One region of the Microvirgula sp. AG722 genome, then DNA from elsewhere that is predicted to be linked to it. Evidence: predicted binding sites of a transcription regulator. Region 1 holds the regulator's gene; each other region holds the start of a gene.
The links. Region 1 encodes HrcA, which represses chaperone genes, less so after heat shock. Its sites were predicted from a motif close to ATTAGCACTCGNNNNNNNCGAGTGCTAAT; they were not measured.

Region 2: the regulator HrcA is predicted to act here: its motif matches at 1,470-1,498, upstream of rpoH (RNA polymerase sigma factor RpoH).
Region 3: the regulator HrcA is predicted to act here: its motif matches at 2,022-2,050, upstream of groES (co-chaperone GroES).

What each region holds. Positions count from the first base shown of each region.
Region 1 is NZ_QLTJ01000004.1:254,890-259,056, reverse strand. Features, by position in the region: gene waaF (lipopolysaccharide heptosyltransferase II) at 1-371, shown strand, start outside; gene DFO50_RS08870 (TetR/AcrR family transcriptional regulator) at 346-939, shown strand; gene DFO50_RS08865 (molybdopterin-binding protein) at 943-1,698, opposite strand; gene hrcA (heat-inducible transcriptional repressor HrcA) at 1,802-2,821, shown strand; gene mltB (lytic murein transglycosylase B) at 2,869-3,861, shown strand.
Region 2 is NZ_QLTJ01000001.1:426,130-430,296, forward strand. Features, by position in the region: gene ftsE (cell division ATP-binding protein FtsE) at 1-397, shown strand, start outside; gene ftsX (permease-like cell division protein FtsX) at 394-1,302, shown strand; gene rpoH (RNA polymerase sigma factor RpoH) at 1,528-2,376, shown strand; gene DFO50_RS02015 (O-acetyl-ADP-ribose deacetylase) at 2,431-2,994, opposite strand; tRNA gene DFO50_RS02020 (tRNA-Ala) at 3,038-3,113, shown strand; gene DFO50_RS02025 (Hsp70 family protein) at 3,284-4,167, shown strand, end outside.
Region 3 is NZ_QLTJ01000002.1:356,758-360,924, forward strand. Features, by position in the region: gene groL (chaperonin GroEL) at 1-1,603, opposite strand, end outside; gene groES (co-chaperone GroES) at 1,656-1,943, opposite strand; gene DFO50_RS05295 (autotransporter outer membrane beta-barrel domain-containing protein) at 2,123-4,167, opposite strand, start outside.

The sequences.
Region 1 (4,167 bases):
AAATCGTGCGTCTGGCCGGCGAGGACAGTGTGGTCAACCTGTGCGGCGTGACCCAGCTTGACGAGGCCATCGACCTGCTGTCGCTGGCGCAGGTCGCCATCTGCAACGACTCCGGCCTGATGCATATCGCCGCGGCCCTGGACCTGCCGCTGGTCGCCATCTATGGCAGCTCCAGCCCCGACTTCACCCCGCCGCTGTCCGAACATGCCGAGATCGTGACCCTCAGCCTCGATTGCAGCCCGTGCTTCGAGCGCGTCTGTCCGCTCGGCCATATGGACTGCCTCAACAAGCTGGGGGCCGATATGGTATGGTCCGCACTCGATCAAGCCATTGCCAGAAAAACGAATGATTTTGCCCGTCCAGGACGATAACAGCCGTAAATCCGAACTGGTGCGCGTCGCCGCCGGTCTGTTCCGCGACCGCGGTTTCGAACGCACTACCGTCCGTGATATCGGCAATGCCGTCGGGCTCCAGTCGGGCAGTCTGTTCTATCATTTCCGCACCAAGGAAGAGATCCTGGTCGCGGTGATGGCGCTCGGCATCACCAGCACCACCGAGCAGCTGCGCGCCGCGCTGGCGGCGGCGACGTCGCCGCGCGAGAAAGTGGCTGCCCTGGTCAACGTTCACCTGCACTCGCTGCTCGGTGAAAACCAGGCCGCACTGGAAGTGATGCTGTACGAATGGCGCAGCGTATCGCCGGAACAGAAACCGGGCCTGATCGTGCTGCGCGACCGCTACGAGGACCTGTGGCAGTCGGCGCTGGAAGAAGCCGTCGCCGCCGGCCTGATCCGCGCCGAAGACCCGCGCCTGCTGCGCCGCATGGTGCTGGGCTCACTGCAGTGGAGCGTGCAGTGGTACAAGCGCGACGGCGACCTCAGCGTCGAGCAGCTGGCACAGCAGATGCTCGACATCCTGTTGCCGCCGCCGGACGGCCAGTAAGCGCTAGCGCGGTTTGCGGTCCCGCGTCTCATAGCCGCGTGCCTCGACCGCACGGCGCAGCTCGCCGACACCGATATCGACCAGCGCCGGCGCACCGGTCAGGCCGAACTCGATATGCGGCGGCAGGTCGGCGGTGCCGAAGCTCGGCAGGCACGACAGGCGCAGCGCCGGGTAGCGGGCGACCATCTCCTCCATCAGCCCGATCAGGTCGCCTTCGCGCGCCTGCAGGGCGACAAAGCCGCGTTCGACATCCGGTTCATCATTGAACAGCCCCCGGTAATGGGTATCGAGCACCCACTCGATCATCGGCCATGCCATGCTCGGAAACCCCGGCACGAAGTGATGATTGCCGACGCTGAAGCCCGGAATCTGGTTGACCGGGTTCGGAATCAGCCGGCTGCCGGTCGGAAAATCGACCATGTGAATCCGGTGCGGATAGGCCTCCTCGCCAAAACGCGCCTCAAGAATCGCACGGCCGTCGGCATGCGTTTCCAGCTCCACGCCGGCCGCCGCCGCTGCGCAGGCCCGGGTGTAATCGTCCGGCGTGGCGCCGATGCCGCCAAAGCTGAACACCAGATCGTCCCCTGCCAGCGTGCGCTTGAGCGTCGCGGTAATGGCCTCCGGGGAGTCCGCCAGATACTCGGCCCAGTGGAGCCGCATGCCGCGTGCGGCCAGAATGTGGATCAGCGCCTGCAGATGCTTGTCCTGCCGCTTGCCGGACAACAGTTCGTCGCCGATGATGATTGCGCCTACCTTCATGAGGTCGACTCCGTGGCCGTGAATGGAGCGGGCAATCTATCTCTCCCGGTCTTTCCTGACAATGACCTGTCCCGATTCCCTCACCGTCGCGTAAAATCCCTGCATGCTCAATGAACGCGCGCAACGCCTGCTCAAATCGCTTGTCGAACGCTATATCGCTGACGGCCAGCCGGTCGGTTCGCGGACGCTGACCCAGATTTCCGGTCTCGACATCAGCCCGGCGACCATCCGCAACATCATGGCCGACCTGGAGTCGATGGGACTGATCGTCAGCCCGCACACCTCCGCCGGACGGGTACCGACCGCCAGGGGTTATCGCGTGTTCGTCGACAACCTGCTGACCATCCAGCCGATCGACCATATCGCCCGCCAGCAGATGGAACACGAGCTGCACCCCGACAGCCCGGCGCGGCTGGTCGCCGCCGCCTCGCAACTGCTGTCCGACCTGACCCATTTCGCCAGCGTGGTGGTCACGCCGCAGCGTGCCGACATGGCCTTCCGCCAGATCGAATTCCTGCATCTGTCCGACCGCCGCGTGCTGCTGATCATCGTCACCCAGCTTGGCGATGTGCAGAACCATTTGCTGTTCACCGAACGCGACTACACCGCATCCGAACTGACCGAGGCGGCCAATTTCCTCAATCGCCACTACGCCGGCCAGTCGCTCGCCACCATCACTGTCGAACTGGAAAGCGAACTGGCCCGGCTGCAGGGGCATATCGCCCGGCTGATGAGTGCGGCCATCGATGCCGGCAAGAACTCGCTGAACAGCCAGGCCGACACGGTCGTGGTCAGTGGCGAACGCAATCTGCTGACCATCGACGAACTGACCAGCGACCTCGGTTCGCTGCGTCAGCTGTTCGACATGTTCGAGCACAAGACCGAACTGCTGCGTCTGCTGAGCCAGAGCCGCGGCGCCCAGGGCGTGCAGCTGTTCATCGGCGACGAATCCGGCGTCCACACGCTGGACGGCTGTTCGGTGGTCACCGCACCGTATTCGATCAATGGCCAGCTGGTCGGCACGCTGGGCGTGATCGGCCCGACACGCATGGCCTACGAACGGGTGATCCCGATCGTCGACATCACCGCCCGGCTGGTGTCCGGCGCGCTGTCCCACTCCTGAATTCCCTTTGACCGGCGCCGATGGCGCCATTCCGACAGGATGCTGTAATGAAACGTCTGCTGCTCCCCGCCCTCTTCGCGCTCGCCGCCCCCGCCTTCGCCGACGAGGCGCTGCTCGCCCGTCCCGAGGCCCAGGCCTTCGTGGAGCGCACGGCCAGAGAGCAGGGACTCGACCGCGCGGCAGTGGCCGACGCACTGCGCCAGGCCGTGATCAAGCCGAACATCGTCGGCATTCTCGACCGCCCGAGCACCGCCCGGCCGTGGTACCAGTTTCGCCCGGCCCACGTGAACACCCGGCTCGCCAGCGAAGGCGCCGCCTTCTGGCAACAGAACGCGAGCTGGCTGGAACTGGCGGAGAACCGCTACCAGGTCGACCCGGCGGTCATTGTCGCCATCATCGGCATCGAGACCGGCTATGGCCGCAACATGGGCAGCTTCCGCGTGCTCGACGCGCTGGCCACCATCGGCTTCAACTACCCGCGCCGCGCCGACTACTTCCAGGGCGAACTGTCCGCCTTCCTGCGCCTGGCACGCGACGAGAACGGTGATCCGACCTCGTTCAAGGGATCGTACGCCGGCGCGATGGGCATGCCGCAGTTCATGCCGTCCAGCTTCCGCAAATGGGCGGTGGACCTGAACGGCGATGGCAAGCGCGATATCTGGAGCACACCGGCCGATGCCATCGGCTCGGTCGCCAACTACCTGCAGCAGCACGGCTGGCAGCACGGCGCCGACATCCTGCTGCCGGCCGCACTGCCGGCCGGCCTCGCCGATACACTGGCGGCCGACAAGTTCAACCTGCACTACAGCGTTGGCGAACTGAAGAAAATGGGGGTGCAGATCGACGCCGATATCGCCGACCCGGTGCTCGGCGTGGTGTTCCCGCTGGAAGTTTCCGCCGGCAACACCCAGTATTGGCTCGGTTTGCAGAATTTCTACACCATCACCCGCTACAACAAGAGCACGCTGTATGCGACTGCTGTCGCCCAGCTGTCGCAGGACATCGCCCAGCGGCGCGGCGCGCAACTCGCCGTGCAATAAGTGGCGGTCAACACCTGCAGGAAGGTTATCTTCCTGCAGGTCATATAGCGGATGAAATTTACAGTTCAGATTTATCTGTCGAATAAACAAGTTCCATCTTTATCAGACCGGGCAATTCCAATTGGAAACTCAGAATTAGCCCACACAAAAACAGAACTCCATCCACTTCATCCCGCCTGCCCCGGATACTGAACACCTTCTTTTCCATTTCTGCTTTCCAGCCATATGCGGAACGACAAGCACATGTCACGGCTGTTGCTTTCCGGAAAGCCATCCCTTGATCCGCACAAATAATCAGCAATAATT
Region 2 (4,167 bases), on a different contig from region 1:
GGATCACAAGATCCTCTACGACCGCAGCGTGTTCGACAATGTGATGCTGCCGCTGGACATTATCGGCTTCGACCGTCGCGAATCGACCCGCCGCGTTCATGCGGCGCTGGACAAGGTCGGCCTGCTCGGCAAGGAAAAGACCAATCCGATCCGCCTGTCCGGTGGCGAGCAGCAGCGGCTGTGCATCGCCCGCGCCGTGGTCCACCGCCCCAGCATCCTGCTGGCCGACGAGCCGTCGGCCAACCTCGACCGCGCCTATGCGCTCGACATCATGGAACTGTTCAAGTCCTTCCACCAGGTCGGCGCCACCGTGGTCATTTCCGCCCACGACGAAACCCTGATGGCCGACTATGGCCGTCGCATCATCCGCCTGGCCCATGGAGCGTTCGCCGCATGAAACACTCGCTGATCCTGAACTGGCAGTCAGCCCGCCGCGCGCTGACCGGCTTTTTCCGCCAGCCGTTCGGCAATCTGCTGACGCTGTTGCTGCTCGCCGTGGCCCTGTCGCTGCCGCTCGGTCTGTACCAGACGGTCAAGGGCCTGTCGGCCTGGGCCGGCCAGCTGACCTCGGTCCCGCAAATGACGCTGTTCATGGAACTGTCGGCCGACACCGCCGACGTCAAGGCGGTCGAGGCGGCGCTGAAGCAGCATCCCGGCGTGGCCAGCATCGAGTTCGTCGGCCGCGATACGGCGCTGAAAGGGCTGCTGGCGCGCAACGGGCTGGACGGCATGCAGGACGGCCTCGGCGGCAATCCGCTGCCGGATGCGTTTATCGTGACGCCGAAGGACATGCCGGCCACGCAGCTTGAGCATCTGCAGCGCGAACTGTCCGGGCTGCCGCTGGTCGAACTGGCCCAGTTCGATGCGTCGTGGGCGCACAAGCTGGACGCCATCCTGACCCTGGGCCGGCAACTGCTGCTCGGGCTCGGCATCGTGCTGGCGGTCGCGCTGGTGCTGGTGACCCACAACACCATCCGCCTGCAGGTTCTGGCGCGGCGTGACGAGATAGAAGTCGCCAAGCTGATTGGTGCGACCAACAGCTTTATCCGTCGTCCGTTCATGTATCACGCGCTGTGGCAGGGCATTTTCGCCGCGCTGATCGCCTGGGGGCTGTCGGCCGGTTTCGCCAGCATGGCCAGCCCGGCGCTGGGCCAGATCGCCACGCTGTACGGGTCGCAGGCCCGGCTGGCGCCACTCGATGCCGACGAGATCGCCATCCTGATCGCCGCCAGCGCGCTGCTGACCATGCTCGGCGCCCGCCTGGCGGTCAACCACCACCTGCGGCAGCTGACACCGCACTGAGATCCCGGCCGCCGACGATTAAGTCCGGGCTAAGCCCTGGTGGGCAGACTGGGTTTCCCGGGCAGGACGACAGCCGTCGACCTGCCCTGCTGGATTTTTGCGCTGGCCAATCATAGTCTTGAGCTATGTTGTCGATAAAAAATGACTGGCCGGCGAAACCGGATGCTTTTAGCAGTCTCCCGATGTGAGTGCTAGAATCGAGCGTTGAAGGAGGATATCCACTTGATGAATGCCACGATGAACCTGCCGGTACCGTCTGCCAATGGCAGCCTAGATCAGTACATTGCGGCCGTGAACAGCGTTCCGATGCTGACGCAAGAGGAAGAACTCGAACTCGCTACCCGCTTCCAGCAGGACGAAGACCTTGAAGCCGCGCGGCAACTGGTGCTGTCGCACCTGCGCGTGGTGGTCTCGATCTCGCGCGGCTACGCCGGCTATGGCCTGCCGCAGGCCGACCTGATCCAGGAAGGCAATATCGGCCTGATGAAAGCGGTCAAACGCTTCGAGCCGACCCGCGGCGTGCGCCTGTTCTCGTTCGCCGTCCACTGGATCAAGGCCGAAATACACGAATTCATCCTGCGCAACTGGCGCCTGGTGCGCATCGCGACCACCAAGCCGCAGCGCAAGCTGTTCTTCAATCTGCGCTCGATGAAGCAGGGCTTCTCGGCACTGTCGGACAAGGAAGCGCAGCGCATCGCCGACGACCTCGGCGTCAAGCCGGAAGAAGTCCGCGAAATGGAAACGCGGCTGTCCGGTCAGGACATCGCGCTGCTGGCCGATGATGGCGACGAAGACGGCTACGCGCCGATCGACTGGCTGGCCGACCACGAAAGCGAGCCGACGCGCGAAATCGAACGCAAGGCCTATGACCGCCTGCAGCGCGAAGGCATCGAGGAAGCCCTGGCCAGCCTCGACGCACGCAGCCGCCGCATCATCGAGGCGCGCTGGCTGCAGGACGATGGCGGCCTGACGCTGCACGACCTGGCGGGCGAATTCGGCGTGTCCGCCGAGCGCATCCGCCAGATCGAGGCCAAGGCACTGAAGAAGATGCAGATGACGATGGTTGCCGGCTGATCGCCGCCACATCAACGAAAAAGCCCGCACATTCGCGGGCTTTTTTCTTTCCACTCACTGCCATGGCAATCCGCTGACCCGGCTGAATATCTCACCGTCGCGGGGGGAGAAGAACACCAGCACGATGCGCTCGGGCTGGGCCATGCTCGCGCACCAGTCAGCCAGCACCCCGGCCACGACCTGTGCCGCATCGACATGCGGATAGCCGTAGATGCCGGTCGAGATGGCCGGGAAGGCAATGCTGGCGCACTCCAGTGCCGCCGCCCGTGCAAGCGCATTGCGGTAGCAGGCGGCCAGCAGCGCCGCTTCATCCCCGCCATGCCGGCCCCAGACCGGTCCGACCGTATGCAGCACATAGCGCGCCGGCAGCCGGCCCCCGGTCGTTTCCACCACCTGTCCGGTCGGCAGTCCGTCCGGCAGCACCGTCTCGCGCAGGCGCCGGCAATCGGCAAGGATGGCCGGCCCGCCGGCCCGGTGGATGGCGCCATCCACCCCGCCACCGCCCATCAGCCCCGAATTGGCGGCATTGACGATGACATCCACTTCAATCTGCGTCAGGTCACCCACGCAAATGCGGACCCGATCAGCCGGCAAACCGGCAGGTGTGATTTTGTCCATGGACTTGTCCGGCACCTCAAAAAACGTATAATAGCGCCTCGTTGGGCCGGTAGCTCAGTTGGGAGAGCGTAGCGTTCGCAATGCTAAGGTCGTGAGTTCGATCCTCATCCGGTCCACCAGAGAACACCCGATAAAAAACGCATTACACGGCAAAGTGTAATGCGTTTTTTATTTGCGGATGCAGCGCGCAGCAGGTGAAGGACTTTGGCGACACTTCCTCCCGATGGGGCTGGCCTGACGCCGCCTGCTCGCGTAGCATCCATGCCCCTTTCACGGCGACGTTCCCACCATGAATCTCTCACCCGCCCGCGCCTGCGGCATCGATTTCGGCACCTCGAACTCCACCGCCGGCTGGCTGCGTCCGGGCGTCGCCACGCTGCTGCCACTGGAAGACGGCAAGCCGACGCTGCCGTCGGCCGTGTTCTTCAACGCCGACGAAGACAGCATGAGCGTCGGCCGCGCGGCGATGGCGGAGTACATCGATGGCTATGAGGGCCGGCTGATGCGGGCACTGAAAAGCCTGCTCGGCAGCAGCCTGATAGACGGTCATACCGAGGTGCTCGGCCGCGCCCTGCCGTTCCGCGAGCTGCTGGCGACCTTTATCGGTGAACTGAAGTCCCGCGCCGAGACCGCCGCCGGGCGACCGTTCGACCAGGCGGTCTTCGGCCGGCCGGTGTTTTTCGTCGACGAGAATCCGGAAGCGGACCAGCGCGCACAGGACACGCTGGAAGCCATCGCCCGCCAGGTCGGTTTCCGCGACGTCAGTTTCCAGTTCGAGCCAATCGGCGCCGCGCTGCACTATGAAACGACGCTGGCCCACGAGGAGCTGGTATTGATCGCCGATATCGGCGGTGGCACGGCCGACTTCTCGCTGGTGCGGCTGTCGCCGGAACGCTCGGCCCGTTCGGAACGGGCGGACGATCTGCTCGGCAATGCCGGCGTGCATATCGGCGGCACTGACTTCGACCGTGCGCTCAGTCTCGGCGGCATGATGCCGCACCTCGGTTACCGCTCGCGGATGAAGAATGGCGCCGAGATTCCGTCCGGCATCTTCTTCCATCTGGCGACCTGGCACACGATCAACCTCGCCTACACCCGCCAGGCCTGGGCCGATCTGCAGGGCATCTATCGTGACGCACTGGCACGGACCGAGCTCGACCGGCTGTCGCGGGT
Region 3 (4,167 bases), on a different contig from region 1:
CCATGTCCGGGGCCGACGGCTTGTCGTCCGGCACTTCGGCGATCATGCAATCGGTGGTCAGCATCAGGCCGGCGATCGAGGCGGCGTGTTGCAGCGCGCTGCGGGTCACCTTGGTCGGATCGAGCACACCCATTTCAACCACGTCACCGTATTCGCCGGTGGCGGCGTTGAAACCGAAGTTGCCCTTGCCTTCGTAGACCTTGCTCACCACCACGCTCGGCTCGTCGCCGGCGTTGGCGACGATCTGGCGCAGCGGAGCTTCGATCGCCTTCAGCACGATCTGGATACCGGCGTCCTGTTCGGCATTGCTGCCCTTCAGGTTGCTCAGGTTGCCACGGGCGCGCAGCAGGGCCACGCCGCCGCCAGGAACGATGCCTTCTTCAACGGCGGCACGGGTCGCGTGCAGCGCGTCTTCGACGCGGGCCTTCTTTTCCTTCATTTCGACTTCGGTCGCGGCACCGACCTTGATCACGGCCACGCCGCCGGCCAGCTTGGCCACGCGTTCCTGCAGCTTTTCGCGGTCGTAGTCGCTGGTCGCTTCTTCGATCTGCTTGCGGATCTGGTCGACACGCGCCTTGATGGCGGCTTCCTGGCCGGCACCGTCGATCAGCGTGGTGTTTTCCTTGCCGATTTCGACGCGCTTGGCCTGGCCCAGCTGTTCCAGCGTGGCCTTTTCCAGCGTCAGGCCGACTTCTTCGGCGATCACGGTGCCGCCGGTCAGGATGGCGATGTCTTCCAGCATGGCCTTGCGACGGTCGCCGAAGCCCGGTGCCTTGACGGCCACGGTCTTCAGGATGCCGCGGATGTTGTTGACCACCAGGGTAGCCAGCGCTTCACCATCGACGTCTTCAGCGATGATCAGCAGCGGACGGCCCGACTTGGCCACCTGTTCCAGCACCGGCAGCAGGTCGCGGATGTTCGAGATCTTCTTGTCGAACAGCAGCACGAACGGGTTGTCGAGCTGGGCGATCTGTTTTTCCGGCTGGTTGATGAAGTACGGGCTCAGGTAGCCGCGGTCGAACTGCATGCCTTCGACCACGTCGAGTTCGTCTTCCAGGCCCGAGCCGTCTTCAACGGTGATCACGCCTTCCTTGCCGACCTTTTCCATCGCGGCGGCGATCTTTTCACCGATCACGCTGTCGCTGTTGGCCGAAATCGCGCCGACCTGGGCGATTTCCTTGCCGGTCGCGCACGGCTTGGAGATTTTTTTCAGTTCTTCAACGATGGCGATGACCGCCTTGTCGATGCCGCGCTTCAGGTCCATCGGGTTCATGCCGGCGGCAACGTACTTCATGCCTTCCTGCACGACGGCCTGGGCCAGCACGGTCGCGGTGGTGGTGCCGTCACCGGCAACGTCGTTGGTCTTGGAAGCCACTTCCTTGACCATTTGCGCGCCCATGTTTTCGAAGCGGTCCTTCAGTTCGATTTCCTTGGCGACCGACACACCGTCCTTGGTGATGGTCGGCGAGCCGAAGCTGCGCTCCAGCACCACATTGCGGCCCTTCGGGCCCAGGGTCACCTTGACGGCGTCAGCCAGCACGTTGACACCAATGACCATCTTGGCACGAGCGGAATCACCGAATTTTACGTCTTTTGCAGCCATGTTCTTTTACTCCAGGAAATTGGATCGGGACAACGGGACGGGACCGGGTCGATTACTCGACGATGCCCATCACGTCTTCTTCGCGCATCACCAGCAGCTCTTCGCCGTCAACCTTGACGGTCTGGCCGGCGTACTTGCCGAAGATGACCTTGTCGCCCTTCTTGAGCTCCAGCGGACGGCGTTCGCCGTTTTCCAGAATCTTGCCATTGCCGGCGGCGACGACTTCACCCATGTCCGGCTTTTCTGCCGCGTTGCCCGGCAACACGATGCCCGAAGCGGTTTTCTCTTCGGCTTCGAGGCGTTTGATCACAACACGGTCATGCAGGGGGCGGATTACCATGGAAAAACTCTCCTGTACTCGAGTAGTTATCTGAAACAATCAGAAAACACTAAAAAAATCAGCGATTTGGCACGAGCGACTGGCACTCGTCCGTTGCGAGTGCCAATGGTATGGGCGAGGAAAGGGCTTTTCAAGGGTTGGCGGGCAAAAAAATTGCGGCGAACGGCCGCCGCACTGCGCTACCAGCTCATGTGCATGACGAGTTCGGCACGGCGGGCACCGCCGTGGCCGCCCGGTGCACCCTGCCAGTCCAGGCTGCCGCGCACGCTGGTTTGTTTGCCCAGCCGGATGTCCAGACCGGCCCCGGCATCGGCCAGCATGCCGCGCATGCCGGTCCGGAACGGAAGATAGCCGTTGTCGGAAGAGAAGGATGCGCCCGGCCTGGCGGCGGACTCCCGGCCCAGCCCGGCACGAACCCAGACCGATGACGACGGCGATGCCGCATGCTCGCCGAGCAGACCGACCCGGGTCTGCAGCGACTCCATCCCGCCGAAGCGGACCTGGGCCGCACCATCGGACGCCGCGTCCAGCCGGATGCGCTGGTAGCTCAGCCGGACCTGAGGCGTCAGCCGCCAGGACGGGTCGACCCGCAGCGGGAAGCCGGCCTCCAGTGACACTGCGCCGCCATGGCCGCGGCTGTGCAGCGGCCGCACCTGGGCGGAGACGGAACGCACGCGGTATTGACTGGCCTGGGCCACGGCATCGACATAGGCCCCGCTGTCGGCCTGCCAGTTCCAGTAGCCGCCCAGCGTGCGCCCGTCGAGCTGGTCATGGCCGGCACGACGACCGTCATCGTGATCGACGGTGGCGCTGGCCTGGCCGATGGCCAGATACAACCCGCCACGCAGCACCGAGCCGTCCCGCCCATGACGGAGCAGCAGGTCATGACCAGCCTGCAGTGCCTGCAACTCGCTCGCATACCGCGGCCCGTTCGCCAGTATGCCGCCGCCATCGTAGTGGCCCGCCTCGTTGATCGCCCGCCCCCAGGCCGCCGGCAACGGCCGGGTGGTGGCCAGATTCGTCGCCCGGACCTCGCGCGTCGCCAGCATCGTCTGGCCATAGGCCAGCGCCATGGCCGGCACGACGGCATACAGCGAGGTTTCACCGCGGTAGTCGGGTCTTTTGCCATCATCCGGCGTATCCGCCTCATCGCTGCGCTCCGAACGCAGATACCAGTTGTCCGCCGTACCGGCCCCCTGGCCGCCGCGATACAGGCGGTAGGCGTACGGACCGGCCAGTACCGGCGCGTCGAGCCGGAACGCCTGGGCCCCGGTTTGCCCCCCGTTGCCGGTTTCGATCAGCAGGATGCCATCGCCCCGGGTCTGGGCACCGGCACCACCGACATTGACTACCTGCAGTGCGGTCTCGCCACTGGCGCGACCGCCATCCAGCAGTACGCGGTCAGCCGGCGAATCATCGCCGTCCAGCCGGGCATGAACCCGCAGCCAGGCAGAGCCGGTGCCACGGTAGTCACCTTGCAGCACCAGCGCATTGCCGACACCGGCACCGCCGAGCAGGATGCCGCCCCGGTTGTCCAGCGCCCCGCGGATTTCCAGTCTGCCGGTCCCGGACAGCCGCGTCGCAGCGTCAGCCACCACCAGATAGCCGTCGTTGCCGACATCGCCGACCACGACGCCGTAGCCACCCAGCACCGCCCCGCCGGCAACCGTGACCGGGCCGCCGCCCCCCAGCGTCGCGGCGGCATTGTCCAGCAGCAGTCCGCCGCCCTCGATGCGGGTACCGCCACGGTGATCGAGCCCCTGCCCGGCCAGCACGACACCGCTGCCGCGCTTAACCAGTTCGCCGGCCCCGGTCAGCGCATTCAGCAGCCGTCCCTCACCGGCAACGTCGAGAAGCAGCACACCCTCATCCGTCACACTGGCGCTGCCGAGCTGTCGCGTGTCGGTCACGGTCAGCCGGCTGTCGGCATCGATGTCGAAGCGACCGGCAAAGCCGTCATTGGCGCCGGACAGCGTCAGGCCGCTCTGCACCAGTTGCACATCCCCCCGGCCATCCAGCGCATTGGACAGCACGCCATTTGCCGCGTCGAAGCGCAGCGTGCCATCGTTGAAAATGCCGCCGCGTCCCAGCCCGCCGACATCGTCCACGACTGCGCTGGCGCCTGCCGCGATCTGCGTCGTTACCGCCAGCGCAGGATTGGCACCCTCCAGCCGCAGCTCGCCACCGGTCAGGGTCAGCAGGCCGCTGCCGGACAGCGTGCCGG